DNA from 3 places in the Ralstonia sp. PBBBR1 genome. Region 1 is predicted to be linked to each of the others. Evidence: predicted binding sites of a transcription regulator. Region 1 holds the regulator's gene; each other region holds the start of a gene.
What was found. The regulator HrcA, encoded in region 1, represses chaperone genes, less so after heat shock. The targets are predictions, from matches to a motif close to TTAGCACTCNNNNNNNNNGAGTGCTAA.

Region 1 (9,993 bases):
GCGCGGTCATCAGCATCGCGCCGAACTGCACAAGTTGGAGCGCGCCCGCGCCAACGAGGCAATGGCGGCTTCGTTTGGCGTGCCCGCAGGCCGTGTGCTCTTCCATTCACTGATCGTGCATTTTGAAAACGAGCTGCCGATCCAGGTGGAAGACCGTTGGGTGAACGCGGCATTGGCGCCCGAATACATGGAGCAGGATTTCACGCAGACCACGCCAAACGCCTACCTGATGCGTGCCGCCCCATTGCAGGGCGTGGATTACGGCATTGAGGCGCGCCTGCCGCCGCGCGAGATTGCGGAGATGCTGCACATGGACGTGCGCGAGCCCTGCCTGATGCTGCGGCGGAAGACGCTGTCGCAGGGCCAGGTCGCCTCGGTGGCGACCATGTGGCATCCCGGCGGGCGTTATCAGTTCACGGGCAGTTTCTGAGTCTGCGCTAGCTGCGACCCTTCCAGGGCACCACGCGCGCTTCGATGGCGCGCATGGCCAAGTCGAACACCCATGCAATCGCGCCGATCAGCACGATGCCCATCACCACGAGGTCGGTGCGCAGAAAGCTCGACGCATTGAGCACCATCTGCCCCACGCCCACGGTTGCAGCCACCATTTCCGCCGCCACCAGCGTGGTCCAGCCGAAGCCGATGGCGATACGCAAGCCGGTCAGTATCTCCGGCAGCGCGGCGGGCAAGATCACATGCCGCACCACCTGCGTGAAGCTTGCGCCAAGCGCATACGCGGCGTTGATCTGCTCAAGCGTGGCGCTGCGCACACCTGCACGCGCGGCCATGGCAATCGGTGCGAAGCAGGCAAGGTAGATAACGACAATCTTGGCGCGCTCGTCAATGCCCAGCCAGATAACCACGAGCGGCAGGTACGCCAGCGGCGGCAGCGGGCGATAGAACTCAATGGGCGGATCGAGCAAGCCGCGCGCGGTGCGGGAGACACCCATCGCGAGGCCGATCGGTATGGCCGTCACGGCAGCCAGTGCAAACGCGCCGAACACGCGTAGCGCACTCCAGCCAAGATGTGCCGCCAGCGGCTGGCCGCCTTGAATATCGCCATGCCAGGCATCGATGAATGCGCGCCCCACGGCCTGCGGCGAGGGCAGGAACAACGGCGGCACCCAATGGAAGATGGTGGCCGACCACCAGAGCACGAGCAGCGCAGTCACCGACAACACGCTGAGCCCCGATGCGCTGCCCTCGCCCGGCAGACGATAGCCGCGCAGCCTGCGCACCGGTCTGCTGGAGGGCGGCGCTGCATCGAGGGAGGCGCGCTGCAGCACGGGAGTTTCGAGCGCGCTCATGCGAGCAACGCCTCGGGGGCATGGTGGATCAGCGCCAGCACACGCTCGCGCCAGGCAATGAATTCCGGCGACGATTTCACCGCGCGGGCGTCGCCGCCTGCCAGCGCCTGCCGCGAGAACGGCAGATCGAATGTCTGCACGATGCGCCCCGGCGATGGCGACATCACGATCAGGCGCGTTGCGAGGAACAGCGCCTCCTCCACGTCGTGTGTGATGAAGAAAACGGTCGTGCCGGTGCGTTGCCAGACATCGAGCACCAGCGTCTGCATGGTCTCGCGCGTGAACGCGTCGAGCGCGCCCATCGGTTCGTCCATCAACAGCACGCGGGGCTCCGTCGCCAGCGCGCGGGCAATGCCAACGCGCTGCTGCATGCCGCCGGACAGGGCATAGACGGGCGATGCGGCATGCGCTTCAAGGCCGACCCACCGAAGCAACTCAAGCGCACGCGCATGCCGCGTCTTGCGGTCGACACCGCGCAGCTTGAGACCAAGCGCCACGTTGTCACGCACGTTCAGCCATGGCATGAGCCCATAGCGCTGGAACACCACGCCGCGGTCCGCGCCGGGGCCATCGATTTCGTGGCCGTCGAGGAGGATCTGACCCGACGTTGGCGCGACAAAGCCCGCAAGGCAGTTCAGCAGTGTGGTCTTGCCGCAACCGGACGCGCCGAGCGCAACAACGAATTCGCCGGCGTTGATCGACAAATCCACACCGGCCAGGGCGCGGGTCGTGCGGCTCTGCGCGTCGATGTAGTCGACGCGCAAGCCACGCACATCGATACGGCTCATCGTGTTGCGGTGGCGACTGCCTTGTTGGCAGTACCAGCCGCACGTTGGACAAAGCGTGAGTCGACGGTGGCAGCGTAGTCCGGCAGCACCGTCTGGATCGTGCCCTGCGTCTTCAAGAACTGCGCCGTGGCCAGCAGCGATTGTGCCGCGCCCGACTGCGCGCCGCCGCCCAGCCAGCGCTTGGAAGCCTGCTCCGCCGCATCCGGGAAGGCATACAGCGCAAGACTTGCCGGCACATCCGCCGCCGTTGCGCCTGACGTCTTGGCCACGGCTGCCACCTGCGGCGATGTCGCCGTCCACGCGGCCTTGTTGTTGCGATAGGCGGCATCGGCCTTGGCCAGCACTTCGACAAACTTGGCGATGAACTCGGCATGGTCACGCGCGAACTTGCGATCCGCCACGAAGCCATCGAAGGTCGACTTGCCGGTGGCGGCGGCGATCTTGCCGGAGGTGGTCAGCACGGTGCCGTTCTTCTTCACCTTGGCGAGTACCGGATCCCAGATAAAGGCGGCATCGACATCGCCCCGGTCCCACGCGGCCGCCAACTCCTGCGGCCGCAGGTTGACCACCTTCACGTCGCGCGGCTCGAGCCCGGCTTGTTGCAGCGCGACCAGCGCATGGAAATGCGAGGTCGACACATACGGCACGCCCAAGGTCTTGCCCTTCAGGTCGGCCACCCGCGACACGCCGCTGCCGTTGCGGGCAACCAGCGCTTCCGCATCGTTGATGTTGTCGAGAATCCAGAACAGCGATAGGTCCACGCCCTGCGACACGCCGGCAGCAATCGGGCTGGAGCCCGCTTCGCCGACCTGCACGGAACCCGAGGCGATGGCGCGCACCACGTCGGCACCGCTGGCGAGCTGGCGGTACGTCACCTTATAGCCGGTGGCACGCTCGACCTCGCCCGTGGCTTGGGCGTAGCGCCAGGGCAGCACCATGTCCTGATAAGCGATAACAACCTCGCGGTCGGCCGCGCGTGCAGGAGCAGCCCCAAACAAGGCGAACGAAATGGCCGCAGACATCGCTGCAGCCAGCAAACGGGAGAGGGAAGAACCAGCCATGAAAGACTCCGGCAGAAAAGAACCGCGCACATGCGCCGGAGTCGATTGTGAGAGACGGCAGCGTGGCCTGTCGTCGAAGAAAATCGGCTGAGCTTATGCAGCTCGCAGACAGAACAACCGGTAGATCAATATTGGCTGAGCGTGCTGGACAGCAGCTTGGCCGTGATATCTACAATTGGGATCACGCGCTCATATGCCATGCGCATCGGCCCGATCACGCCGAGCGTGCCGACGATCTTGCCGTCCACCTCATACGGTGCGGTGATGACCGCCATGTCTTCGTGCGGGACGAGGCTGCTTTCGCCGCCGATGAAGATCTGCACGCCCTCGGCGCGGCTCGATACGTCGAGCAATTGCAGCAGGCCGGTCTTCTGCTCGAACACGGCAAAGAGCCGGCGCAGCTTGTCCATGGACGAAGACAGGTCTTCCACATCCAGCAGCTTGCGCTCGCCCGAGATGACGACCGGCTCCTCGTCCGACACGGCACTGCTGCCCGCCTCCACGGCCGCCTGCATCAGTGCCGTCATGTCGGCCTGCAGCGCAGAGAGTTCACCCCGCAGGCTTTCGCGCACTGCATCGAACGTCTGGCCACCGTAATGCGCGTTGATGTAGTTGGCCGCTTCCACCAGTTGCGACGGGCTGTAAGGCGTATCGGTATGGATAATGCGGTTCTGCACGTCGCCCTCGGGCGTGACGACGATCAGCAGGATGCGCGACTCCGAGAGGCGCAGGAATTCGATCTGCCGGAATGCATGCGTGCGCCGCGGCGTCATCACGATGCCGGCAAACTGCGAGAGGTTGGACAAGGTTTGCGCCGCCGCCGCAATTACCCGCTGCGACGATTCCGCCCCATGCGACGCAAGTTGCGAGCGCACCTGCTCTGCGATCGCGCCCACCATCTGCTGCGCCATGCGATCCTGCGTGCTCAGCACATCCAGCGGGCTGGCGGTCAGCATGGTATCGACAAAGAGGCGGTAGCCGCGCGGCGTCGGCACGCGCCCGGCCGAGGTGTGTGGGCTGGCAATGAAGCCCATCTCTTCCAAGTCAGACATCACATTACGGATGGTGGCCGGGGACAGATCGAGCCCCGAATATTTCGACAAGGTGCGGGAGCCCACGGGCTGCCCCTCGGCGATATACCGTTCGATCAGGGTCTTGAGGAGGATGGTGGCGCGCTTGTCCATGGTTCGTCAATTTTACGCAAAATCGGCGCCCGCCTGCGGGTGATGTCGGCGTTTCTCCACGAAACACGCGCTAACGTGGCGACGGTCATATCGATATGGTGTAATGCGCGCATGTCGACTTCCCCGTCCGCCGTGGCCCCGCAAGCTCCCGCCACCTCGCCTGTCTCGCCTTTCAAGACCGTTGCGCTGGTCGGCCGGTATTCGGCCGCCAACATTGCCGGCCCGCTCATGGAGCTGGCGTCGTGCATCGCCGGGCGGGGGCATGACATTGTGTTCGAGCGCGAAACGGCGCTCAACATCGGCGTCCAGGACTACCCCGCCCTGCCGCCCGAAGAGATGGCGCGCCACGCTGATGTGGCCGTCGTGCTGGGCGGCGACGGCACGCTGCTCGGCATCGGGCGTCACCTGGCTGGCGCCAGCGTCCCCGTGATCGGCGTCAACCACGGGCGGCTCGGATTCATGACCGACATCCCGTTCGACGACGTGCACACCGTGCTGCCCGACATGTTGTCCGGCCGCTACGAGGCCGAGACCCGCACGTTGCTGCAGGCACAGGTCGTGCGGGATGACGAGGTCATCTTCTCCGCCCTCGCCTTTAACGACGTGGTGGTCAACCGCTCGGGCTTCTCGGGCATGGTCGAGCTGGCCGTGTCGGTCGACGGCTTCTTCATGTACAACCAGCGTTCGGACGGCCTGATCGTTTCCACGCCCACGGGCTCGACGGCGTATGCGCTGTCCGCGGGCGGGCCGATCCTGCATCCGGCGCTCTCGGGTCTGGTGCTGGTGCCCATCGCACCGCACTCGCTGTCGAACCGGCCGATCGTCATTCCGCAAGACGCCGAGGTGGTCATCCAGGTCACCAGCGGGCGTGATGCCAGCGTCAACTTCGACATGCAGTCGCTCACGTCCCTGTTGCCCGGCGACCGCATCGTGGTGCGCCGCTCGGAGCGCACGGTGCAGCTGCTGCACCCGATCGGCTACAACTACTACGCCACGCTGCGCAAGAAGCTGCACTGGCACGAGTACCCGACTGAAGACAACCGGCTCTAACACCCTTTCCATGCTGCGCAGCCTCACCATCCGCGATTTCGTCATCGTTCACGCGCTGGATCTTGATCTGGCCGACGGTTTCACCGTGTTCACGGGCGAGACGGGCGCGGGCAAATCCATCCTGATCGACGCACTCGCACTCACGCTGGGCGAGCGCGCCGATGCGGCCGTCGTGCGCGAAGGCGCGCCGCGTGCCGACATCACCGCCGAGTTCGACGTGCATCCGCATGTGGCCGCATGGCTGGAGGCGCACGAACTGCACGACGACGAGGGCGTGATCCTGCTGCGCCGCACGGTCGATGCCGCCGGCCGCAGCAAAGCCTTCATCAACGGCGCGGCAGTCACGCTGGCGCAGTTGCGCGAAGTAGGCGAGCAACTGGTCGACATCCACGGCCAGCATGCCCATCAACTGCTGCTCAAGACGGATGCGCAGCGCAGCCTGCTCGACGCCCACGCAGGCCTGGAAGGTGCCGTGCGCGTCGTCAGCGAGCACTTCCGCGAATGGCACGCCGTGGTGCGCGCACGCGAAGCCGCCGAGCAGCAGTCGCGCGAAGCCCAGCTCGAACGCGAGCGCATCGAATGGCAGGTCAACGAATTGCAGAAGCTCGCCCCCCAACCCGGCGAGTGGGAAGAGGTCCAGGCCGAGCACCACCGTCTGTCACACGCAGCCAGCCTGATCGAAGGCACGCGCGCGGCGCTGGATGGCTTGTCCGAATCGGAAGGTGCGGTGCTCACGCAACTGGGCACGACGCTCCATACGCTGCGTGAACTGGCCGAGATCGATCCGGCGCTTGCCGATGTGCTGGCCGCGCTGGGGCCGGCCGAGGTGCAGATCCAGGAAGCGGTGCATACGCTCGCTCGCTATGCCGATCGCGCGGAACTGGATCCGGACCGCCTGGCCGAAGTCGATGCGCGCATGCAGGCCCTGCACACGATGGCGCGCAAATACCGCGTGGCTCCTGAAACGCTGCCGGCTGAACTGGCGGAGCGCCAGGCGCAACTCGCTGCGCTGCAAGCCGCGTCCGATCTGGATGCGCTGCAAGCCCAGGAAGCGCAAACGCACGCCGCATATATGTCGGTCGCGCAAGCGCTGTCGCGCGACCGCGCCAAGGCCGCGCGCGAGCTGGCGGACGCGGTGACCGGCGCCATGCAAGGCCTCTCCATGGCCGGTGGGCGCTTTGACATCGCGCTGCACGCGCTGGAACACGGCGGCGCGGCGGGGCTGGAGCAGGTCGAATTCCTCGTTGCCGGGCATGCGGGTGTTTCACCGCGGCCGCTGGCGAAGGTCGCCTCGGGCGGTGAGCTGGCGCGCATCAGCCTGGCCATCTCGGTGATCGCCAGCGAGGCGAGCCCGACGCCCACGCTCATCTTCGACGAAGTCGATTCCGGCATCGGCGGTGCAGTGGCCGAAGTCGTGGGACGACGCCTGCGCGAACTCGGCATGCGCCGCCAGGTGCTGTGCGTCACGCACCTGCCCCAGGTGGCGGCGCTCGCCAATCACCACATTCAGGTCGCCAAGCAGACGGTGGCCGGCAGCACGCGCTCTGACCTCGTGGTCCTGGACGCCACGGGCCGCGTGGACGAGATCGCCCGCATGCTGGGCGGGGCGTCGCTCACCGACACCACGCGCCGCCATGCAGACGAGATGCTCACCGCAGGCCGTGCACAATCGGCGCCAGAATCCTCGGCGCGGAAATCCCGCCGCGTGGCGCAGTGATCGCCTATACCGGAACCATGACTGCCATGGCTGGTAGGAAGGTTCCGGCAGCACTGGCCACAGACACCCACTATCGAATCCAAGGAGAACCTCATGGCCCGCATGGCCCAATCATCGGCTGCCCGCCCTCGATTCCTGCTGTCGTCCGCCAAGCCTGCGGTGGCGGTGGCTCTTGGCCTGTGCCTGCTGGCCGCGTGCAAGTCCGTGCCGGCCATTGATCCGGGCAAGCCGCCTGCCATGGACCCCGCCTCGGCCAACACCCAGCCGCCGGCTTCCGCGTCAGCTGCGCACAGTCTGGGCGACGTCATCATCGGCCTGAGCACGCCGACCACGTCGTCTGCCACCGTGCAAGGCCTGCTGGATGCTGCCGGCGCACGCGCAACGCCACGGCTGGCGTTTGCCGTGGTACGGCCGATGTCGGGCGGGTTCTGGGTGGTGCGCGCCAGTTCGGGCGATGCATCGGCCACGTTGGATGGCGCGGTGGCAGCGTTGCGCAGCACGCCCGGCATCGCTTCGGCCGACCCGGACCGCGTCGTGAAGATCCAACGCTGAACCGCCGCAAGATCGCTCCACACTGTGAATCATCGGGCGCCGTCTGGCGTCCGGTTTCCAGCTTCACATCCCCTCACCCGGCCCGTATTCTGCTTCGGTTGCGGCGCACAGACCGGCTCTTTTCCGCTCGCAAACGTGATCGGCCATCGCCACCACACCAGGTGGGCGAGTCGCGTGCTACCTTTGGTTTTGTGTAACGGTGTGTCAACGATCACATCGTGACGACGTTTCTCATGACAACGAGACACCACGGAGCACGTGCTGATGACCCCCTCCCTCTTCCGGTTGAAGTCTTGGCTCCGCGCAGGCGCCAGCCTTGCCTGTGTTGCCTGGGTGGCGAGCAGCCAATTCGCCACAGCTGCCACACCGCAGCCGCAATACACCGGTGACCTGATCATCAAATGGCGCGACGACACGAGCGGCACGCGCAAGACGCTCTCGGCCAGCGAGGCGAGCAACCGCTTGCTGTCGGTCGCGCAGGCCGCGGGTAGCACGCTGCAGGTCAAGCGCACGCTGGCCACCAACGCGCAACTCATGCGCACCGGCCTGACCGACGCCGCGAGCATCCAGGCCACCGTCGACAAGATCGCGCAGGACGCCCGCGTGGCCTATGTGGTGCCCGATCGCATCCTGCGGCCCAACACCGTTCCGAACGATCCGCTGTTCGCCACGCAGAACAACCTGGCCGCGCCGGCGCTGGTGCCGGGCGGCATCAACGCGGCCGCGGCATGGAGCATCACGCAGGGCTCGACGGGCATCGTGGTGGCGGTGGTCGATACCGGCTACACCGATCACCCCGATCTGTCCCCCAAGATCCTGCCGGGCTACAACTTCATCTCGGACCCGGCGCGCGCGGGTAACTCCTTTGGCCGAGGAACGGACGCGCACGACCTAGGCGACATCGTTACGTCAGCTGACGTTCCCAAGATTTCCGGCTGCACGACCAATGACATTAGCAATCCGCCTGCAAGTAGCTGGCACGGCACCGAGGTCAGCAGCGTGCTCGCCGCCCAGACAAACAATGCGCTCGATATCGCGGGGGTCGGCTGGAACACGCCGATCGTGCCGGTACGCGTGTCGGGCAAGTGCGGTGCGCTGCTGTCGGACACGGTCGACGGCATGTTGTGGGCGGGCGGCATCAACGTGTCTGGCGTGCCGGCCAACGCCAACCCGGCGCGTGTTGTGAACGTGAGCCTGGGCAGCGTTGGCCAATGTTCGGCCGCAGAACAAGACGCAGTGAATCAGTTGGCCGCACGCGGCACCATCGTCGTAGCTGCTGCCGGCAACGAAGCCGCGCAGACCGTTGACGCACCGGCCAATTGCTCAGGAGCGATCGCCGTCACCGCGCACGTCGACAGCGGCGAGAACGCCAGCTACGCGAACGTGGGGCCGCAGGTGGCGCTGTCCGCGCCGGGGGGTGGCTGCGGCAACTCGAAGGTCGTAACAACGACAAATCCCGCGACTTGTGCGGAGCCCGTTTCCGTCATCCAGGCCGACTCCAACGATGGCACACAAAGCGTCGGCAACCCCACGGTCAAGTCGGTGGCAGGTACAAGTTTCTCGACACCGGAAACCGCCGGCACTATCGCGCTGATGCTTAGCGTGCAACCCCAGTTGTCGAACGCGCAGATATTGGCTGGCCTGAAGCAGACCGCGCGGCCGCACCCGAGCGGCACGTTTTGCGCCGTAAACACCGGCATCTGCGGCGCAGGCCTGCTGGATACCGCCGGTGCCGTCGGCTATGCCCAGAACACGGCCCCGGCTGGCGCGGGCAGTGGCACGACGGGGTCGGGGGGATCGACCGGGAGTACTAGCAGCGGTGGCGGTGGTGCCATTCCGCTGGCCGGTGCCGCACTGCTGCTAGTGCTGGGGCTCGCATGCCGGCGCAAGCGTGCGTTACCACATTGACGCCGCCTTTGGCCTAGCAAGACCGCCTCGCCTGTCGAGGCGGTTTTCATTTGTACCGCTTCCGCACACCCCTTTTAGCGCCGGATATTAGGGTTTATACCTAATACGATCTACGCCACGCTGCCTCAATCCTTTTGGACAATGCAAACGTAAACGTTGCAATTCCTAACAAGAAGACAGGGCTGCTCTGATGAAGGCGATGGTTTCCGGGGGTGTAGCGCAGGCGCTGATGGCGCTTGGGCTGGTGTCGTATCACGTTGCGCCGGCGCTGGCCGTGGAAAAATCCACGACGTTCAATACGCAGCTGCAATGGGTGACGCAGCTGGTCGTGAAAGAAAAAAGCACGGGATTGAAGACGCAATCGATTGCAACCGACGGCGCGGCAACACGCGCAGACGTGGTAGCCGTGCAACGCTGGTCGGCGGC
Region 2 (9,993 bases), on a different contig from region 1:
TAGCGAACCGGCCGCGATCATCGTCACCGAGTCGAGCTTGTAGCGTGCCGTGCGCACGCGTGCGAACGGCGTGAACAAGCCGATGGTGATCAGGATCAGCACCGCATTGGACACGAAAATCCAGAACAGCTTGCCCGCACCCACCTGGCTCTGGAAGCGATGCGCGCCCAGCGTGGTGTGGTTCCACACCACGTTCTGCAGGCGCGACAGGAAATAAGGCGTCAGGAACAGCATCGCGGCATACATGAACAGGCCGATGAGGATGAAGCCGAAGATCTGGCCCACTCCCGGCGCACGGTGCAACGACACACCCAGTAGCAACGCGAGACAAGAGGCCACCACGAGCGCCAGTATCGCCAGCCCGAAGGTGCGCAGATACACGCCATAAAAGTTGCCCGGCGTGCCGGAAAAATCGAACTGCGCGGTACCGAAGCGCGTGTTCTTGTGCTGGAAACGCTTGAAGCGCTGGTGCGCCAGCGGTGCGAGCAGGTACAGCGAGAGCACGCTGAGGATCGGCCACACCAGAAACACCATGTAGCCCTCGGCATCCTTGCCCGTAAAGGCGAAGCGCAAGCCGCGGTAGCTGGAATTGGCCATGCGGAAACGTAGCGAGCGCACGAGCAGCCACGGAAACGCGGCGGCCATCACGATAAGCAGTGCCAGCCCCAACAGCGGCGACGAATGACCAAGGAGGTTGAATGCAAACGCCAGCACGAAAATGATCGCGCGGCCCTTGAGAATGGCAATCGGGCTGCCGTGATAATCGAAGCTGGACCCCGCCAGTTGGGTGTTGCGATAGAAATACTGAAGCGTGCGGACCTTCGCCCAGGCCGAGTAGATGCCCAGCGTGACGATGGTCAGCAGCAGGTTGACGATCCAGATGCGGAAGTATTCCGAGCCGCTGCCAATAAAGCGCAGCCGCAAGGGTTGCGGCGCAGCTGGAGCGGGGGCGCTGCCCAGGACGGACTCGCGTGCGATGTCGTTCATCTGTTTTCCCTTCCCTGAGTTGTTATCGTGCCCCGCTTCAGGACGCTCATCGATACGTGACGACGCTGAGGCTCGCGGGTGGGCCGATTGTAGCGAAGCCCACTGCCTTGCAGCGTTAACACCGTCTTAACAAAGCGACCAACAAAAAACCCCGCAGGCTCGCACCCACGGGGTTTTTTGTTTGGAACAGCCATCCCGAAGGATGGCCGGGCCAGGACCGGTACGGCAAATTACATCATGCCGTCCATGCCGCCCATGCCACCCATGCCGCCCGGCATTGCCGGAGCAGCATCGTCCTTCGGCAGTTCTGCCACGGCGCAGTCCGTCGTCAGCATCAGCGAAGCGACCGAAGCAGCGTTCTGCAGCGCGGTGCGGGTCACCTTGGTCGGGTCCAACACGCCCATTTCCACCAGGTCACCGTACTCGCCGGTCGAGGCGTTGTAGCCGTAGTTGCCCTGGCCGGCGATGACGTTGGCCACCACCACCGAAGCCTCGTCGCCAGCGTTGGTGACGATCTGGCGCAGCGGCTCTTCCATGGCGCGCAGCACGATCTTGATACCGGCGTCCTGGTCAGCGTTCGCACCCTTCAGGCCGGAGATCAGCGCACGGGCACGCAGCAGTGCAACACCGCCACCAGCCACAATGCCTTCTTCCACGGCAGCGCGCGTTGCGTGCAGCGCATCTTCCACGCGGGCCTTCTTTTCCTTCATTTCGACTTCGGTGGCAGCGCCAACCTTGATCACGGCAACACCGCCGGCCAGCTTGGCCACGCGCTCTTGCAGCTTTTCACGGTCGTAGTCCGAGGTCGCTTCTTCGATCTGGGCACGCACTTGCTTCACGCGGGCTTCGATGTTGCGGGCATCGCCTGCGCCATCGATGATCGTGGTGTTTTCCTTGCCGATTTCAACGCGCTTGGCTTGGCCCAGGTCGTTCAGGGTTGCCTTTTCCAGCGTCAGGCCGACTTCTTCAGCGATGACTTGGCCGCCCGTCAGGATGGCGATGTCTTCCAGCATGGCCTTGCGGCGGTCGCCGAAGCCCGGAGCCTTCACGGCGGCGGTCTTCAGGATGCCACGGATGTTGTTCACCACCAGCGTTGCCAGGGCTTCGCCTTCGACGTCTTCAGCGATGATCAGCAGCGGACGGCCAGCCTTGGCCACTTGTTCCAGGATCGGCAGCAGGTCGCGGATGTTGCTGACCTTCTTGTCGAACAGCAGCACGAACGGGTTGTCCAGCTGGACAACTTGCTTTTCCGGGTTGTTGATGAAGTACGGCGACAGGTATCCGCGGTCGAACTGCATGCCTTCCACGACGTCCAGCTCGTCGGCCAGCGACTTGCCGTCTTCCACCGTGATCACGCCTTCCTTGCCGACCTTGTCCATGGCTTCAGCGATGCGCTGGCCGATGGATTCGTCGCTGTTGGCCGAGATGGCGCCAACCTGAGCGATTTCCTTGCTGGTGGTCGTCGGCTTGCTGATCTTCTTCAGTTCTTCGACGGCAGCGCCGACAGCCTTGTCGATGCCGCGCTTCAGGTCCATCGGGTTCATGCCGGCGGCAACGTACTTCATGCCTTCGCGCACGATCGACTGGGCCAGCACCGTTGCGGTGGTGGTGCCGTCACCGGCGTTGTCGCTGGTCTTGGAAGCCACTTCCTTGACCATTTGCGCGCCCATGTTCTGCAGCTTGTCCTTCAGCTCGATTTCCTTGGCGACCGACACACCGTCCTTGGTCACGGTCGGGCCACCGAAGCTGCGCTCCAGCACCACGTTACGGCCCTTCGGGCCCAGGGTCACCTTCACTGCGTTGGCGAGAATGTTCACGCCTTCGACCATCTTGGCACGTGCGGCGTCGCCGAACACTACGTCTTTAGCTGCCATCTTGAGAATCTCCGAAATCTTTGGATGTTGCCTGCGCCGGGGGAATCCGCGGGGCAGGCAATGAGGAATGGTTTACTGGTAAGCCAATGCGACTGAGCGCCCGCTTACTTCGCCACCACGGCCATGATGTCTTCTTCGCGCATGACCAGGACTTCCTGACCATCCACCTTGACGCCCTGGCCGGCGTACTTGCCGAACAGCACGCGGTCGCCGACCTTTACGTCCAGCGCGATCGCATTGCCCTTGTCGTCTTTCTTGCCCGGGCCGACGGCCAGCACTTCGCCTTGATCCGGCTTTTCAGCGGCGGCGTCAGGGATGACGATGCCCGAAGCGGTCTTCGTTTCGTTGTCCAGGCGCTTCACGATCACGCGGTCGTGCAAAGGACGCAGGTTCATACACAACTCCTCAATGCAAAGTGAGTGTTTATTCACAAAACGCGCCGCAGAGCGCGGCGCATCGGGAAAGCATCGGGGACCGGAGGTTTGTTAGCACTCCTGCCCGGCGAGTGCTAATTATAGGGACGGGGTATTACGATTTCAAGAACGGGCGTAGCGGAAGTTGTTGTCGATGTCGAGATTCACTGAATCTGGAACTTTGGTCACTCCATGTGGAACCCTCTGACGCAGCACGGCATGCCGAAAATAGGAAAATCCTTATATTTCAGTTAGTTAGCACACAAGACGCGCGCCAGAGAGAGCACCATTGATTGCGTCTCACGCGGCAGACTGCGGGGCCTTGCCGCACTAAACTCCGCTCTTCTCCCTGCAAGACATTCCGATAGGCTTCGTCACTACAAGAAGCAATTGCCGAGGCACAGCATGCGAGCGAGCTTCTGGTGGCCAAGGGGAATCAGCGCCCCGCAAGGATCTCCAGCCTCAAGAACGCCTTGGCATGGACCTATAGATGGCCGTCGATCAGGGGGATACGATGTAGTACTCGTGGTCGTACCCCTCTTGATATCGCACCTTCAACGGCTGCTTGCCACATTGAACGCGGCCCAACTCGAGTTCTCGACCTAGAACAATCCACTCAGCTTGCCAGTGTCCCGAGTATGCAGAGGCGTGCAGGCACAAGAAGGCATCCGGATACTCGCTCCACTTTAGGAAGACGTGGAGCAAGGCTGCGACTAGAGGGGCACATCGACCGGATCCACGTGCGTCATCAAATTGAGCACGTCGCGTCGCTCCATCACGCGGCGGCGAGCCTCCAGTGCGATGTCGTGGCCCTCGCGCACACTGACGCGCGCATCAACTTCGAGGTGTGCATCCACCAGAATCATGTCGCCCATACGGCGTGTCTTGACGTCGTGTACGCCGAGTACGCCCGTCGTCGCGAGCATGACCTGGTGGATCGCCTCCACGGTCTCCTCATCAACGGCACGATCCATCAGATCGTGCAGGGCTTCCCAGCCGAACTGCCAGCCCATGCGTGTCACCATCAGGCCCACGACAAGCGCCGCCACTGGATCGAGCAGACGGTACCCGAGCACGTTGCCTACGATGCCAAGCGCCACCACCAGCGACGATGCGGCATCCGAACGGGCATGCCAGGCGTTGGCGACCAGCATGCTCGAACGCACCCTTTCTGCCACCGCCAGCATGTAGCGGAACAACAATTCTTTGGCGGCCAGAGCGCCCAGCGCGACCCATAGGCCAATGAGCCGCACCGGCTGGATAGCCTCGGCGTGCTCCAGCTTGAGTACCGCGTTCCAGAGCATGCCCACGCCCACTGCCAGCAGGAGCAGACCGAGCACGAGCGAAGCGGCATTTTCGAAGCGCTGGTGGCCATAGTGGTGTGTCTGATCCGGCCCTTTCTGGCTATGGTGGCTAGCAAATAGCACCACGAAGTCCGAGATCAGGTCGGACAAGGAGTGGATGGCGTCGGCGATCAGCGCCTGCGAGCCGGCCAGCATGCCAGCCGCTACCTGCGCTATCGTCAATCCAAGATTGACGGCGACGCTCACAAGGGTGCTGCGCCGCGCAGCGGCCTGCTTGGCCATGCTGTCTTCGGAATCGGCGGCGATCTCAAGATCGATTTCTTTTATCTGTTGCATGGATTGTCCGAGCAGTGAACGTGGGGATGGGGTTCCAGGTTGAGCAGCGGCGCGCGGTCAATGGCGCAGCCCCGCTGCCAAGCGATTGCGCATGAGAGAGACCGGAGCCGTTTTCCACATCGGGACGCTCCCCGAGTCGCACCGCTGGCTCGTATTCTTCATGACTTCAATGAAGGGATGAAGTCGCGCATGACCTATTGGTAGGTTCCGGACCCACTGGATGTGAGGTTCGACCAGATAACGTCGACGCGCAATCCCCCGAGACCCGGCGAGCGGTCAACCGTTACGCTTGCACCGTGAACCGCCGCGATCCGGCGCACGATCGACCATCCAAGGCCGCTACCACTCTGGTCCGTTCCCTCGACACGGAAAAAGCGCTCGCCAAGTCGGTGCTGTTCGGCGGCGGGGAGCCCGGGGCCGCTGTCTTCCACACAAAGCGCGGCACTTCCGTTACGGTGCGCGACCGTCACGACGATTTGTGCCTCGGCGGGGCTGTAGCGTATGGCGTTGTCGATCAGGTTGCGAACAAGTGAGGCCAGTAACGCCCTGTTGCCCGCGACCATGCAGCGCTCCGGATTCTCTAGTGCGATGCGCTGTTTCTTGCCGAAGGCTATTGGCGCAATGTCTGCCATCACTTGTCTAGCCAGCGCACCAAGGTCGATCGGTTCAATCGAAATGCCGGCGTTCGCTTCCAGACGCGAAAGCAACAGCAATTGGTCGACCAGATGGGCAGCGCGATCGCATCCTTCCAACGTTCCCACCAAGGCGTGGCGACGCATGGCGTCCTCCTCGGCGGCCATTGCCACCTGGGCCTGGGCCTTGATTGCGGCAATCGGCGTGCGCAATTCGTGGGCGGCGTCGGCAGTGAAGCGGCGCTCGGCGTCGAGCATGGTCTGAATGCGGGCAAAGAGCGCGTTGAGCGCGTCGAGCATGGGCGTCATCTCAACCGGCGCATGGGGCATCCGGACCGGATCGAGTGCTCGCGGGTCACGCTCGGCAAGCGCGTTACCCAATCTGCGCAGCGGCAGCATCCCGCGCTTGACCGCCCACCAGACGGCCAAGGCGAGTAACGGCAACGCCAACGCCATCGGCCACAGCATGTTGCGCAAGAGGGCGGACAGGATTGCGGTGCGCGAGTCGATGCGCTCGCCAACGTAGACCTGGATGTCCTTGTAGACCCCCTGCGCTACAAAGACACGCCAAGCATTGCCTCCGATTTGCACCGTAGAGAATCCGGACACGGTGCGCTCGCCTGGCGCAACCATCGGCTGGTTCGGCGCGTTGGCCGAGTGGATGCCCAGCTTCCCTTCGTGAAAGACCTGAAAGGCGACTTTGGGCGCGTAACGATGCTGGACAGGCAGGTCGTGACTCGGCTCATCGTCCTCGTCGACGGCCTGTGCGTGCTGCATGACCAGTAGCGCACCAGCTTGCGCTAGATGACTGTCCAGCAGTTGATCGATCTCGTCCTGGGCGTCGTACCACGTGATCAATGCGGTGATGAGCCATAGGCCGGCGACGGCGCCAAGCACCAACAACAGCAGCCGACCTTGGAGCGAGCGCGGTCGCGTCATGGCGCTTCGGCATTGTCACGCGGCAGCATATAGCCGACGCCGCGCACGGTCACGATGAGGTCGCTGCCAAGTTTGACGCGCAGATGATGGATATGCACCTCCACGGAGTTGCTTCCGACTTCCTGCCCCCAGGGGTATAGGCACTGCTCGAGCTGCTCACGTGACAGCACGCGCCCCGCGTTCAGCATCAAGGCATGCAGCAGGTCAAATTCCCGCGTCGACAGTGCGACGGCTCGACCGTTGCAGAAGACCGTGCGTGACGCCGGCTCCAGAACAATGCCGCGCGCCCTCAACTGCTCCGTGGGATGACCATGCGCGCGGCGCACCAGCGCGCGCAGTCTCGCGCTGAGTTCGTGCAGATCAATGGGCTTGACGATGTAATCATCGGCGCCGAGATCGAGACCACGCACGCGATCTGGTATCGCGTCGCGCGCGGTCAACACCAGGATGGGGACCGCAATGCCTGCGCCACGCACCTTTCGCAGCACGTCCACGCCGTCCATGCGGGGCAGCCCAAGGTCGAGTATTGCGGCGACGTAGGCGTCCGTGCGCAACTCCCGCCACGCTGCCTCGCCGTCGCGCACCCAATCGACCTGGAAGCCCTGCTGCTGCAGGCCCGCACGAATGCCGTCTCCGAGCAGGGGGTCGTCTTCGACAAGCAGGATGCGCACGGATGAGATCTCCGCTCGGTACCGGTTTGGATCAATAGTCGTCGCGGTCGGCGTCGTGATGCTTCGCGGAGGCCGCGGGACGGTCAGTGACCCCGGCCGGCGGCGCGGACTGCCACTGCATCCACCAGAAGCCCAGCACAGCCACCAACATCAGGCCCGCGACACTCGACCACGCACGGCGGATGCCCTCGTTCGGCAGGCCGGTCTTGCGTCCGCTGATCATCGCGCCAACCAGATTCTCACGGTGCAGCCAACTGCTGGCAAAGACGGCGAGAACATGAATGCCCACCAGTGCAAGCATTGCGTTGGCGAAGCCCTCGTGCAGTTCGCCGAGCCAGTCACCGCCGACATCGTTGTAGGTGGCCCAGCCCGTTCCTGCCAGGCCGCACGCCATCAGCAGCAAGGCGATGATAGCAAGCGCACCAGCGGGGTTGTGGCCAATATGGTGCTCCGGCCGCCCGCGCATGATGCTGGTCAAATAGCGGAGTGCGGCAGTGGGCGACCGTACGAAGCTGGAAAACCTAGCGTATCGCGTGCCCACTATGCCCCACACCAGTCGAAAGCCGACCAGCGCCGCCATCGTGTATCCGAGTGTGATGTGGACAAGGCGCCACTGCTCACTTTCCGCGGTCAAGTAGGCACCCAGGAAGCTCAGCGCCAGCAGCCAGTGAAAGAGGCGGGTCGGCGCATCCCAAACCAGGATGCGGCGGGTGATGGAATCGGTTTTCATGGCTTCAGCGCGGGATGCGGACATTGTGTTCATTGAAGTCGCCTTGATCCGCCTTGGTATGGCAGGCAGCGCAGTTCGAGGCGCTCTTGATGGCAGGCCGGCGCCACACTGCAGCCGGCACTTCGTCGTGGGTGCGGGCGAACCACGCCGATCGGGTGATCCGGTCCTCGGGCGGCGGGGGTATTGACCTTGAGCGATCCGCCGCGTTGGCCGTGAGCCACTGATCGAGTTGCTTGACGGTGGCGGGGTCCAATGAAGCATCCGTCCCGTAGTGGTGCTGCAGGTTGCCCAGAATGCGCTGCCAGGAACTGGCGGGTAGCGCTCCGGGCGGATAGGCGATATGGCAAGACGCGCATTCCTGCCGATACTTGGGCAGCAGCGGTGCAGCGCGCATGCCAGGCCCCTCTTCGGCGGCGGCAAGAAACGACAGCCCGAGGCCCGCGATTGCCAGGCAAGCGCGTGCAGCTCGGCCTGTAACAACGAAACGGCCAGACATTTGGATACTCCGCATCAGGTCAGGAATTGAACGGGTTGCTGGATGGCCCTACTTCCCGAGGGTCATCAGCCAACTCAGCACGTCTGCTTTTTCGGCCACCGTGCACTCGCGCCCGACCACGTCGTTGCAGTTGCGCCGAAACCATTTCTCCGTCTTGGCGGCATCGGTAAAGCGCTCAGGATTGAATGCCGGAGCCAGCGGCGCGATCGACTTGCCAGTTGCGGCATGCCGGCCGGTCTGCGTGGGCGGGTTCCCATGGCAAGACGCACAGCTCCATTCACGGCCATGCTTGGATGTAAAAAATTCCTGGCCGCGGGACGGGTCGGAGGGGGCTCCGGCCTGCGCTCGATATTGATCAAGCAGTTGCGCGGGCGCTTGCGCATGTGCCAGGGGAGCGGCAGCGGCTAGCGCTAACGCCAAGACCGAATGCAGGCAGGCAACAGGAGGAAACTTTGAGATTGGCATCGCGGCCTCTCGCACTGAGGAATGCCTTAATGCTCTCGAATTCTTCTTAACGGATTCTTAAGCGATACCGCGGGGATCTATTTCAGTGGCCCGGTCAAGGATTGCACGCCTGCGTGGGCGACATGGACATGGCCACAGGTCGACCCTTTCAATCGGTGTGACTGCCACCGTAGCTGCGCACAGCAAGACAACCCGCTAGCGAGCCAGGATCGGCTTGCCGAACAGCAACGGCAGGAAATCATCAAGGAAGAACAACACCTGAATAGTTGCGCCGACACCTCGCGTCGATCCGTGGGTTGCAGGAAGGACCAGTTCCGCGGCGACCTGCCACGTATCCTTGACATAGGCGATTCCTGGGTTGACGGTGCCGCGCGTGCGTTGCCCGCGTGGCGAGTCGAACGCGAACTCAACCAAGGGAATCCACTGGTGCAGGGGTTCTTCCTTGGGCAGCACGCCTGGCACAAATCGATCCGTCAAATAGAGCGTGCTGTACTCCAATGCGAATCCCCAGTGCACCGCGGTGACGTTGGCTGTGCTCACACTGTTGAACTGCCGCGTCGTCGGGTCATAGCTCAAGTTGCCCGACGTTTTGCCGGTCGGCACAGCCACGCTGACGCCCGCTGTGATGGCGAATGGCCGCAACCAAGACCATGCGTCAGGCAAGGCGCCGAACCCCTGGCCTATATAAAGGCTGGGCGCGATGGTCGCTGAAGTGTTGGCGCCGAGCCGTTTGGCCCCGGTATGGGGCAGTCCATAGATGAGCGAGCCGGCAACAAGCGTCTCGTTCAGATCGTCCTCGTAGAGCCTGGACTTGAGCACCACGTCGGAACCGGTTGCGCCGGGCTGACGCATGCTGCCCCAGTCGCGCCGAATGAAGCCTGTGTCAAAACCGATCGAGACCTCGGGCGTCAGGAGCCTCGCGAACGAGATCGTTGCAGCGCGATCGGTGACGTTTCCGCTGTCATCAGGGCGTTTTACCGCACCCGCGGTGATCGAGAGTTCGTCAGCAACGGCTGGGTCATCGAAATTAAGTGTCCCTGGAAAAAAGCGGTTGCCCGCAATGCCGTGCGCACGCGATGGGCCGGAAACGCCGCACGCGGCAAGGGCGAGCGCTGCCGCGCAAATGCAAACAAATGCGGATGGGCC
Region 3 (9,993 bases), on a different contig from region 1:
CACGCCGCCGCCCAAGAGCGACATGCGCACGGCCAAGTTGATCGACGGCGTGGTGTGGGATGCGAAGAACCCTGCCGCGTATGCGGACGGCTTCAAGCTGAAAGCCTGACGCCTCCGGCCTTCCGAATTTCTGATTGCGGTCCCTCACATCGATGGAGCCCGACATGAACACGCTCGTCAAAACGTTGTCCGGCGTGCAGTCCGACGCCGCCCCTGAAAGCCGCCGCTTTGCCGTGCGCGACTGGTTTGTCGCCGCCGTGGTGCGCGGCTTTCCGCCCGTGCTGGGCTTGGTTCTGTTTGTACTGGCGTGGCAGGGCATTGCCACGGCCATCCCCGCATTGCCGACACCAGCGGTGACGTGGAAAGCAGCGGTCGCGTTGTTTGCCGATCCGTTCTACCGCAATGGCCCGAATGACCAGGGCGTGGGCTGGAACGTGCTCGCTTCGCTGGCGCGCGTGGGTGCGGGCTTCGGCATGGCTGCAGTCATTGGCATTCCGGCGGGCTTCCTGATCGGGCGCTTTGCGTTTCTCAATGCGATGGCCTCGCCCATCATCAGCCTGCTGCGGCCCGTGTCGCCGCTGGCGTGGCTGCCGATTGGCCTCTTGCTGTTCAAGTCGGCCAACCCGGCGGCCATCTGGGCGATCTTCATCTGCTCGATCTGGCCGATGGTGATCAACACCGCCGTGGGCGTGACGCGCGTGCCGCAGGACTACCTGAACGTGGCGCGCGTGCTGAACCTTTCTGAATGGAAAGTGTTCACGCGCGTGCTGTTTCCTGCAGTGCTGCCGTACATGTTGACGGGCGTGCGGCTGTCCATCGGCACGGCGTGGCTGGTGATCGTGGCAGCGGAAATGCTGACCGGCGGTGTCGGCATCGGCTTCTGGCTGTGGGATGAGTGGAACAACCTGAAGGTCGAACACATCGTCATCGCGATCTTCGTGATTGGCGTGGTGGGCTTGCTGCTCGAGCACGCGCTGTTGGCGATTGCGCGGCGCTTCTCGTACGACGCGGTTTGAGCGAAATGGGGATCGCCATGACAGACAAAATCCTGCGCATTGAAAACGTCGGGCAGACGTTCAAGACCAAGCGCGGCCCGTTCGTCGCCCTGCGCGACATCAACCTGACGGTTGCGCGCGGTGAGTGCATCGCGCTCATCGGGCACTCGGGCTGCGGTAAATCGACGTTGCTCAATCTCATCGCCGGGCTGACGCGGCCGACCAGCGGCGGACTGATCCTGGCCGAGCGCGAGATTGCCGGGCCGGGGCCGGATCGGGCGGTGGTGTTTCAGAACCATTCGCTGCTGCCGTGGCTCACGTGCTTTGACAATGTGTATCTCGCCGTCGAGCGCGTCTTCGGCAAGAGCGAGACCAAAGCGCAGTTGCGTGATCGCACGCATGCGGCGCTGGCACTGGTCGGCTTGTCGCATGCCGAGCAGAAGCATCCGCATGAAATCTCGGGCGGGATGAAGCAGCGTGTCGGGATCGCTCGCGCATTGTCCATGGAGCCGAAGGTGCTGCTGATGGATGAGCCCTTTGGCGCGCTGGATGCACTCACGCGGGCGCATCTGCAGGATGAGCTGCTGAAGATCGTTGCCGCAACCGGCAGCACGGTGGTGATGGTCACGCACGATGTGGATGAAGCAGTGCTGCTGGCGGACCGCATCGTGATGATGACGAATGGGCCGGCTGCGACGATTGGTGAGGTGTTGACGGTGGATTTGCCGCGGCCTCGGGATCGGATGGCGTTGGCGGAGGATCCGACTTATCACGCTTACCGGACGGCGGTGTTGGATTTTCTGTATCGGAAGCAGAGGCATCCGGTGGCGGAGGCGGCTTGATTCGCTGTGGGGATGGCTTTGTTGTTTTTACCTTGGTGGTCCATCTCCTGTTTCATGCCCCGGCAGGGGATGAAACAAGGGATGCACCACCAGGGCAAAAAACACCACGACATGGCGCCAGCGCGCAACCCACAGCGCTATGATCACCCCCGAGCCCATCACCCGCGCCATGAACAATGCCTGCCCCTCCCATCCTCCCCGACACCGCCGCTGAAGACGCTCTCGCGAACGCCCCCTTCCCCGCTGCCCGCTTCATCAAGGAAATTGGCCGCGGCGCAGACGGCGCCCGCGCGCTGGTCAAGCACGATGCCCGTGCGCTCTTCACGGCCATGCTGGAAAGCCGCATCTCCGACGTGCAGCTCGGCGCCATCCTCATGGCCTACCGCATCAAAGGCGAGACCCCGGAAGAACTCGACGGCATGCTCGAAGCCACGCATGCGCATTGCCGGCCGCTGCCGGCGCCGGACACGCCCGAGCATGCGTTGCCAGTCGTCATCCCCAGCTACAACGGCGCCCGCCGCCAGCCGAACCTGGTGCCGCTGCTGGCCAAGCTGCTGGCGCGCGAAGGTGTGCCGGTGCTGGTGCATGGCATCCGCCGCTTCGACGGCCGCGTCACCACGGCTGCGCTGTTCGAAGCGCTCGGCTGGCCCCTCTGCGAACACATGGACGACGCCCGCGAGCGCCTGGAGCGCGATCGCCTGGCCTATGTGCCGATCGACGTGCTCTCTCCCGAACTGACGGCACTGCTGGATAAGCGCGAGATCGTCGGCCTGCGCAATTCCGCCCACACGGTGGTGAAGATGCTGCAGCCCGTCGGCGGGCACGCGCCGCACGAGGCGCTACGGCTGGTCAGCTACACGCACCCGGAATACCGCGACACGCTCACCGATTACTTCCTGCGTCATCCGGCCAACGTGCTGCTGGCGCGCGGCACCGAAGGCGAGGCAGTGGCCGATGCGCGGCGCGGCAGCGCGGTGGAGTGGCTGCACGACGGCGCGCACGAAACGGTGATCGAAGCGGTGGAAGGTTCAAGCGACGCACCGCCTGAGCTGCCCGTGGGGACAGACGTGGCGGCAACGGCGCGGTGGATTGAAGCGGTGCTCGACGGCAAGCAGCCGGTGCCGGAGCCGATCGCCAAGCAGGTCCGCGCGATCGTGCGCTGTGCACGACCGGCGCAGGCTGCCTGATCGATCGCCCGGTCTTACTTGGACGGCAGCGGAATGCGCTCCGTTTCGCCGGGCACGTGAGCGAAGGCGTCGCTCTCCCAGCGCTGCTTGGCGTCTTCAATGTCGGCCTTGTCGCTGGCGACGAAGTTCCAGTAGATGTGACGGTGGCCATCGGTCGGGGCACCGCCCAGCAGCATCACGCGTGACGATGCCTGCGCGGTGAGCGTCACGTCGCCGCCGGGCTCCAGCACGGCCAGGTGCTGCGGGTCGAGCGCCTCGCCGTCGATGGTGACGGCGCCGTCGACCAGATACAGGCCACGGTCTGCATGCTCAGGCGGAATCACCAGCGATGCGCCGGCCGCGAGTTCCAGCGCCACATACAGCGTGCGCGAACTCACCTTCACCGGCGACGTCAGCCCGAACGCATCTCCCGCGATGACCACGCCCTGCACGCCTGGGCACTCCAGCTTGGGCAGCGTCTCGGCCGCATGGTGCGCGAAGCTGGCGTTGACCTTTTCCTGGTCCTTCGGCAGCGCCACCCAGGTCTGGATGCCGTGCATGCGCGCGCCCTTTTCGCGCCCTTCCGGCGAGGAACGCTCGGAGTGGACGATGCCGTTGCCGGCCGTCATCCAGTTCACGTCGCCGGGGGTGATGGTCTGCACGCTGCCGAGGCTGTCTCGGTGGACCATGCTGCCGTCAAACAGGTACGTGACGGTGGCCAGCCCGATGTGCGGGTGCGGGCGCACGTCGATGCCCTCGCCGGGGGCGAAATCCACCGGGCCCATGTGATCGAAGAAGATGAACGGCCCCACCGTCTGACGCGCTGCCGAGGGCAGCACGCGCTTGACCGAGAAACCGCCGAGGTCCCGCACGTGCGGGCCAATGATGTGCTGGATGGAAGTCATGACGGAAGCCTCCTCAGGCGTGCTCGGCGAGTTCGGTGTCGACGCTGATCTCGACCTCGGTCATCAGCTTGTGAACGGGGCATTTGCCGGCCACGCGCAGCAGGTCGGCGCGTTGCTCGTCGGTCAGGTTGCCGTGCAGGGTCAGCACGGTGCGCAGCTTGTAGCGGCCCTGGCGTTCCTGGGTGCCGTCGTGCTCCACAGCCACGTCAATCGAATCGAGCGGGTACTTGCGCTGGCGCGCATACAGCGTGACGGTCAGCGCCTTGCAGCTGGCCAGGGCCGCGTCAAAGTAGGCGTGCGGGTCGGGCGCACTGCCCTCGCCAGTCGGCTTGGGCACATCGGTGTAGGTCACGCCTTCGGGAAAGGTGACCTTGTGGCGAAAAAGGCCTTCGGTGTCCTTGCTGACGACGATGCTCATTGACGGCTCCTGTAGCGATTTCTGCGATGTCCGGGCAGTGTAGCCAACTTGCGTGACGGCACGGGAGAAGACCCGACGTGCGTCGCGCATCGCTTTCACGGGCGCTTCGATCACTCGACATTGCAGACATGGCAATTCGGCCCACCCATTGGGGTGGAAACGCTCAAGCGGCGCGGTTTTCGGCCGATCTTCCGGTTAGAAGACATCCGCCCAGAAACCTCCCGCTTACGCGTCACCCGCATGGTTCCTCGCCGGCCGCTTGTCGCCATCGCCGGCGGCATCGGCTTCCTCCTCGTCCTTGTTGGGCTGACCGTGATGGTCGGCTGGCTGCGGCATTGGCCGTGGGCAGTGAAGCTCGGCAGCGATCGGCTGCTGATCGTGTTCGCCACCGGCGTCAACCTGACCCTGCTTGGCGCGGGGCTGGCTGCGCTGCTCGTCGGGACGGTACGGCCGAATGTGCGCTGGGCAGATCCGGTGGCCCGGGGGCTGGGCGGCGTGGTGGCGGTGCTGTCCACGCTGCGGCTGGCCGAGATGATCACGGGATGGCCGATCGGGCTCGACTTTCCGGGCATGCACACATGGCTGGACCGCCAATGGGTGACCGGATGGATTGGCGGCATGCACCCCAGCCACGCGCTGGCGATGGCCGCATCGGCGACGGCCCTGAGCCTTGTGCCGACGTTGCGCAAACCGCACCGCGCGCGGTGGTTCTGGGGCTTGGTCGGCCTGGCGATGCTGCTCTGCGCGGGCGACCTGCTTGGCCGCGCCATGGCGCTCGAATATCTGTACCCGGCGTGGTTGGTGTGGCGCGCCTCGGACGTAGCGGCCATCTGCACGCTGCTGGTGGTCATGGGCGTGCTGTGCGTTGCGGTGGTCCGGCAGCCGGGCGTGTTGCGCCTGCGCTTGTCGCCGGAAGACACCATCGTGTGGATCAGCGGCGGCTGCGTGGTACTTGCAGGCCTGGGAGCGACCATCACGGCGTTCATCATCCAGGTGGACAGCGTCGGCCTGACATTCGGCACCGCGCGGGCGCGGGCCCTATCCAGCTACGCTGAAGAGCTTGACCAACTGCTGGACATGCGCGCGGAAAACCCGCGCCTGGTGGCCGCCGCCACGTACATCCAGGAAGTGCTGCGCCATCCCACCGACAATGCGGCGCGCCTGCGCAGCGAGAGCGCGCTGCAGGCGTATCGCCAGCAAGGGTACTCGTACCTGCAACTGCGTACGCTGGCGGGCGAGGGCATCGTCAGTCTCGGCACGCAAACGCTTGAGCCCGAGCTGTCGATTCGGCTGCACGCCGGCCTCGCGCCCGAGCGCGTCACGCTGCAATGGGTACACGGATTTGCCATGCGCACAGAAACGCCCGTCATGGCAGACGGCATGCAGATCGGCTGGCTGGTCGCAGAGCAACCGCTCGCCCACATGACCGGCCGCTACGCCAACGAGCGCGGCATCGGAAAGACCGAAACGCTGGCGATGTCGGGCTTTGATGCGCGTGGGCGTGCAATGTCGTTTCCGCAGCGCTTCGATGCGTACGTGTTCGAATTGCCGGCTCTTACGGTCGACCGCCGGCCGCTGCCGTCGCGCTTGGCGCTAGCGGGCGAGGCAGGCTACGGCCAGTGGCAGGACATCCACGGCATGCCGACATCGTTCAGCTACACGCCCATCGGCCACACGGGCCTGGCGCTGATCAGCAAGATCGCGAGCGCCGAGCTGTACGCCCCGATGCGCGTGCAGTTCGAGCGGCTCGGCGCCTTCATGCTGTGCCTGATGATCGCCAGCGTGCTGGTCATCCGCCTGACGGTGCGGCCGTTTGCCAACCGGCTGGCCGCGTCCGAACGCGCGCTGCGTACCGCAAACGAAAGCCTGGAACGCCGCCGTGATGCCTTGCGCGCGAGCCGCGAACAACTGCGCCTGGTGGCCGACAACGTGCCCGCGCAGCTCAGCTACGTCGACTCCGACGGCATCGTCCGCTTTGCGAGCCGCACCCTGCTCGAAGCCTTCGGCCGCAGTGAAGGCGAGATGCTCGACCGCCACGTGCGCGACATCTACGCCCCTGAGGACTACCGCACGCTGCTGCCCTACATGACCGAAGTGCTGGCCGGCTACCCCGTGCAGTTCGAGATCACGTCCATGCGCACGGGCGTGCCCCGCTACCTGAGCGGCCACTACTTTCCTGACTACGATGATCGCGGCACGCTGCGCGGCTATTTCTCGGTGCTGCAGGATCTGACGGCGCGCACCGCCGCCGAGCTGGCCCTGGCGCGCAGCGAACGCGCGCTCAAGCTCGTGCTCGACAACGCGCCGCTGCTGGTGTCGCACATCAACCCCGACGGCGTCTTCACCTTCTGCAACGTCACGCATGCGCGCTGGTTGCAGCGCACGCCCGAGGAGGTATGCGGCCAGATGCCGGAACGGGTGTTCACGCCAGGCACGTACGCCTTGCTGGCACCGTATATGGTGCGCGCCCAACGCGGAGAATCGGTCGAATTCGAGATCACCGCGCCCTGGTACGAAAAGCCGCACGCCGCCGGCCCGCGCAACCGCACTCGACATTTCCGCGGCCAGCTCGTCCCCGACTCCGCAGAAGCACATGACGGCCGCTGTGGCTTTTACGCCTTCGTGCAGGACGTGACCGCAGCCAAGCGCAGCGAGATGGAACTGTCACGGATGGCGCACTTTGATGCCCTCACCGGCCTGCCGAACCGCTACGAACTCTACGAGCGCCTGCGCGCCGCACTGGAGCGTCGTCAGCGCCTGCCGGCACCGCTTGGCGTGCTGTACCTGGACGTCGACCACTTCAAGCACATCAACGATACTTACGGCCACGCCGCCGGCGATACGGTGCTGGTGGAGGTCGCACACCGGCTGCAACGTGCCGTGCGCCGCACCGACACCGTCGCCCGCCTCGCAGGTGACGAATTCATCATCCTGCTCGACCCCATCGACGCCCCGGATGATGCGCTGCACACCGCGCAGAAGATCGTCAGCGCGATCCGCCCGCCGATCCACCTGTCGGATGGCACCGTCCTGCACGTCACCACGAGCGTTGGCGTGGCCTGCCCGGGCCCGGAGGTACGTGATCCAGACGCCGCCCTGCGTGAAGCCGATCGAGCACTTTACTGGGCAAAGTCACGCGGCCGTAACACGGCGGCATAGGCGAGAACCGAACCCTTCCATCACGGTCTATGACTGGGTGCGGCGCCTTTTTGTTGCGTCGCAAACATCTCACTATTAGAAGACAAATCCTGATTTACAGGAACTATCAACCCGACAAAAATGTCCTATTAGCACTCATCCGGTTGGAGTGCTAAGATGCCTTTCCAAATCTCCACTGGATTTCGACAGGAGTCCTGAGTGAACGCAGTCATCCCCGTGAATACCGTTTCCGCAATCGCCACCCAGCCGTCCGGCAACGCCGGTAATGGATGGGCACTGGCGTTCCCCGGCAACCTGGGCAACATCGACGCCTATATCCAGAGCGTCAACCGTGTGCCGATGTTGTCGGCCGAAGAAGAACAGCGTCTGGCCCGCGAATACCGCGACAACGACAACCTCGATGCCGCTCGCCGACTGGTGCTCTCGCACCTGCGTCTGGTGGTGTCGATCGCCCGCGGCTACCTCGGCTATGGCCTGCCGCATGCCGACCTCATCCAGGAAGGCAACATCGGCCTGATGAAGGCCGTCAAGCGCTTCGACCCGGATCAGGGCGTGCGTCTCGTCTCATACGCGATGCACTGGATCAAGGCCGAGATGCACGAGTACATCCTGAAGAACTGGCGCATGGTCAAGGTGGCCACCACCAAGGCCCAGCGCAAGCTGTTCTTCAACCTGCGCAGTCACAAGCAGGATGCGCAGGCGACCTTCACGTCGGACGAGATCGACGCCGTGGCGGCCGAACTCAACGTCAAGGGCACGGAAGTGCGCGAGATGGAAACGCGCCTGTCCGGCGGCGACATTGCGCTGGAAGGCCAGATGGACGACGGTGAGGAGTCGTTCGCTCCCATCGCCTACCTGGCCGATACGCACAACGAGCCGACCCGCGTGATCGAAGCGCGTAGCAACGACCGCATGCAAAGCGAGGGCATCGAAGCCGCCCTCGCCAAGCTGGACGATCGCAGCCGCCGCATCATCGAAGCACGCTGGCTGAACGTGAACGACGACGGATCGGGCGGCTCGACGCTGCACGAGTTGGCCGACGAGTTTGGCGTGTCGGCTGAGCGCATTCGCCAGATCGAATCGGCCGCGATGAAAAAGATGAAGGGTGCGCTGCAGGCCTTCGCCTAAGCTGCCCGCCCTGCAATGAAAAGCCCGCCAAATTGGCGGGCTTTTTCTTTGGGCGGTGGCGGAAGATCAGTCGGCCAGCAGTTGCTTGATGTCGTGCGCGATCGGCTCCGGGCCCTGGCCGTGCTTGATGAACAGGCGCAGGTTGCCCTTCGGATCGAACATGTAGCTGCCGGCGGTGTGATCCATGGTGTAGTTGTCGGGCGAGCTGCCCGGCACCTTGCTGTAGAACACCTTGAAGTCGGACGCGACCTTCTTCAGTTCAGTCTCGTTGGCCGGACGCAGGCCGATGAAGCGCGGATCGAACGCGGGCACGTACTTGGCCAGCAGGTCTTGCGTATCGCGCTCCGGGTCGACGGTGACGAACAGGACCTGGACGCGGTCGGCGTCTTTGCCGAGGGTATCCATCACGGCGCGCAGCTCAGCCAGCGTGGTCGGGCAGACATCGGGGCAATGCGTGTAACCGAAGAACATGACGACGACCTTGCCGCGGAAATCTTCGAGCGTGCGGCGCTTGCCGGTGTGATCGGTCAACGAGAAATCGGTGCCGAAGCTCTTGGATCCGGTGATGTCGAGGTTCTTGAAGGCCGGCTTGTCGCTGCACGCCGCGAGCGCCAGCACGGCGACGGCCAGCATGGCGAACAGCGCGGCGCGGAAGTATCGGAAAGAGAGCATGGTCATTGTGTTGGAAGCAGACCGCCTAGCGTACCGCCAACAGCACATGCTCGCTGGCGCCCCTGTGCGTCACAGCGCCGCGCTTTGCGTAAGCGCCGGGCCAAACTTGAAGTAGTGGTCCACCAGCAGCGCGGCAAACAGGATCGACAGGTAGATGATGGAGTAGCGGAAAGTCTTCTGCGCCAGCGCGTCGGAGTACTTGCGGTACATGCGCCAGGCATACGAGAGGAAGCCGAAGCCGAGCACCAGCGCGGTCACCAGATAGATATAGCCGCTCATGCCGTAGACGAACGGCAGGATGGTCGCGGCGATCATGATGAGCGTGTACAAGAGGATATGCAGCAGCGTGTATTTCTCGCCGTGCGTGATCGGCAGCATCGGTAGACCCGACTTGGCGTAGTCTGCGCGGCGGTACAGCGCGAGTGCCCAGAAGTGCGGCGGCGTCCAGGTAAAGATAATCAGCACCAGGATCCACGCCTCGGCCGGCACGCTGTTGGCGACGGCCGCCCAGCCCAGCGCCGGCGGCATCGCCCCCGAGAGACCGCCGATCACGATGTTCTGCGGTGTGGCCGGCTTGAGCAGCAGCGTGTAGATGATCGCGTAGCCGATGAAGGTGGCGAACGTCAGCCACATCGTGAGGTCGTTGGCGAACACGTGCAGTGTCCACATGCCCGCGCCGCCCAGCACCAACGAGAACACCAGGATCTG

Region 2: groES (co-chaperone GroES) is a predicted target of HrcA. The motif match lies at 3,347-3,373, and genes of this name have one in related genera.
Region 3: rpoH (RNA polymerase sigma factor RpoH) is a predicted target of HrcA. The motif match lies at 7,614-7,640, and genes of this name have one in related genera.

The regions. Positions count from the first base shown of each region.
Region 1 covers NZ_NKIL01000003.1:273,376-283,368, forward strand. The annotation lists gene hutC (histidine utilization repressor) at 1-430, shown strand, start outside; gene CFE42_RS04885 (ABC transporter permease subunit) at 438-1,307, opposite strand; gene CFE42_RS04890 (ATP-binding cassette domain-containing protein) at 1,304-2,095, opposite strand; gene tauA (taurine ABC transporter substrate-binding protein) at 2,092-3,156, opposite strand; gene hrcA (heat-inducible transcriptional repressor HrcA) at 3,282-4,340, opposite strand; gene CFE42_RS04905 (NAD kinase) at 4,452-5,390, shown strand; gene recN (DNA repair protein RecN) at 5,401-7,107, shown strand; gene CFE42_RS04915 (hypothetical protein) at 7,201-7,659, shown strand; gene mprA (MprA protease, GlyGly-CTERM protein-sorting domain-containing form) at 7,924-9,567, shown strand; gene mprA (MprA protease, GlyGly-CTERM protein-sorting domain-containing form) at 9,758-9,993, shown strand, end outside.
Region 2 covers NZ_NKIL01000006.1:91,829-101,821, reverse strand. The annotation lists gene CFE42_RS11615 (YjgN family protein) at 1-987, opposite strand, end outside; gene groL (chaperonin GroEL) at 1,218-2,861, opposite strand; gene groES (co-chaperone GroES) at 2,966-3,256, opposite strand; gene CFE42_RS11600 (cation diffusion facilitator family transporter) at 3,988-4,914, opposite strand; gene CFE42_RS11595 (ATP-binding protein) at 5,109-6,485, opposite strand; gene CFE42_RS11590 (response regulator transcription factor) at 6,482-7,156, opposite strand; gene CFE42_RS11585 (cytochrome b/b6 domain-containing protein) at 7,188-7,919, opposite strand; gene CFE42_RS11580 (diheme cytochrome c) at 7,891-8,382, opposite strand; gene CFE42_RS11575 (DUF1924 domain-containing protein) at 8,431-8,847, opposite strand; gene CFE42_RS11570 (hypothetical protein) at 9,043-9,993, opposite strand, start outside.
Region 3 covers NZ_NKIL01000010.1:17,343-27,335, reverse strand. The annotation lists gene CFE42_RS18320 (CmpA/NrtA family ABC transporter substrate-binding protein) at 1-109, shown strand, start outside; gene ntrB (nitrate ABC transporter permease) at 165-1,016, shown strand; gene CFE42_RS18310 (ABC transporter ATP-binding protein) at 1,034-1,837, shown strand; gene ybiB (DNA-binding protein YbiB) at 2,014-3,024, shown strand; gene CFE42_RS18300 (pirin family protein) at 3,039-3,908, opposite strand; gene CFE42_RS18295 (OsmC family protein) at 3,922-4,326, opposite strand; gene CFE42_RS18290 (diguanylate cyclase) at 4,567-7,485, shown strand; gene rpoH (RNA polymerase sigma factor RpoH) at 7,684-8,613, shown strand; gene CFE42_RS18280 (SCO family protein) at 8,680-9,285, opposite strand; gene cyoE (heme o synthase) at 9,355-9,993, opposite strand, start outside.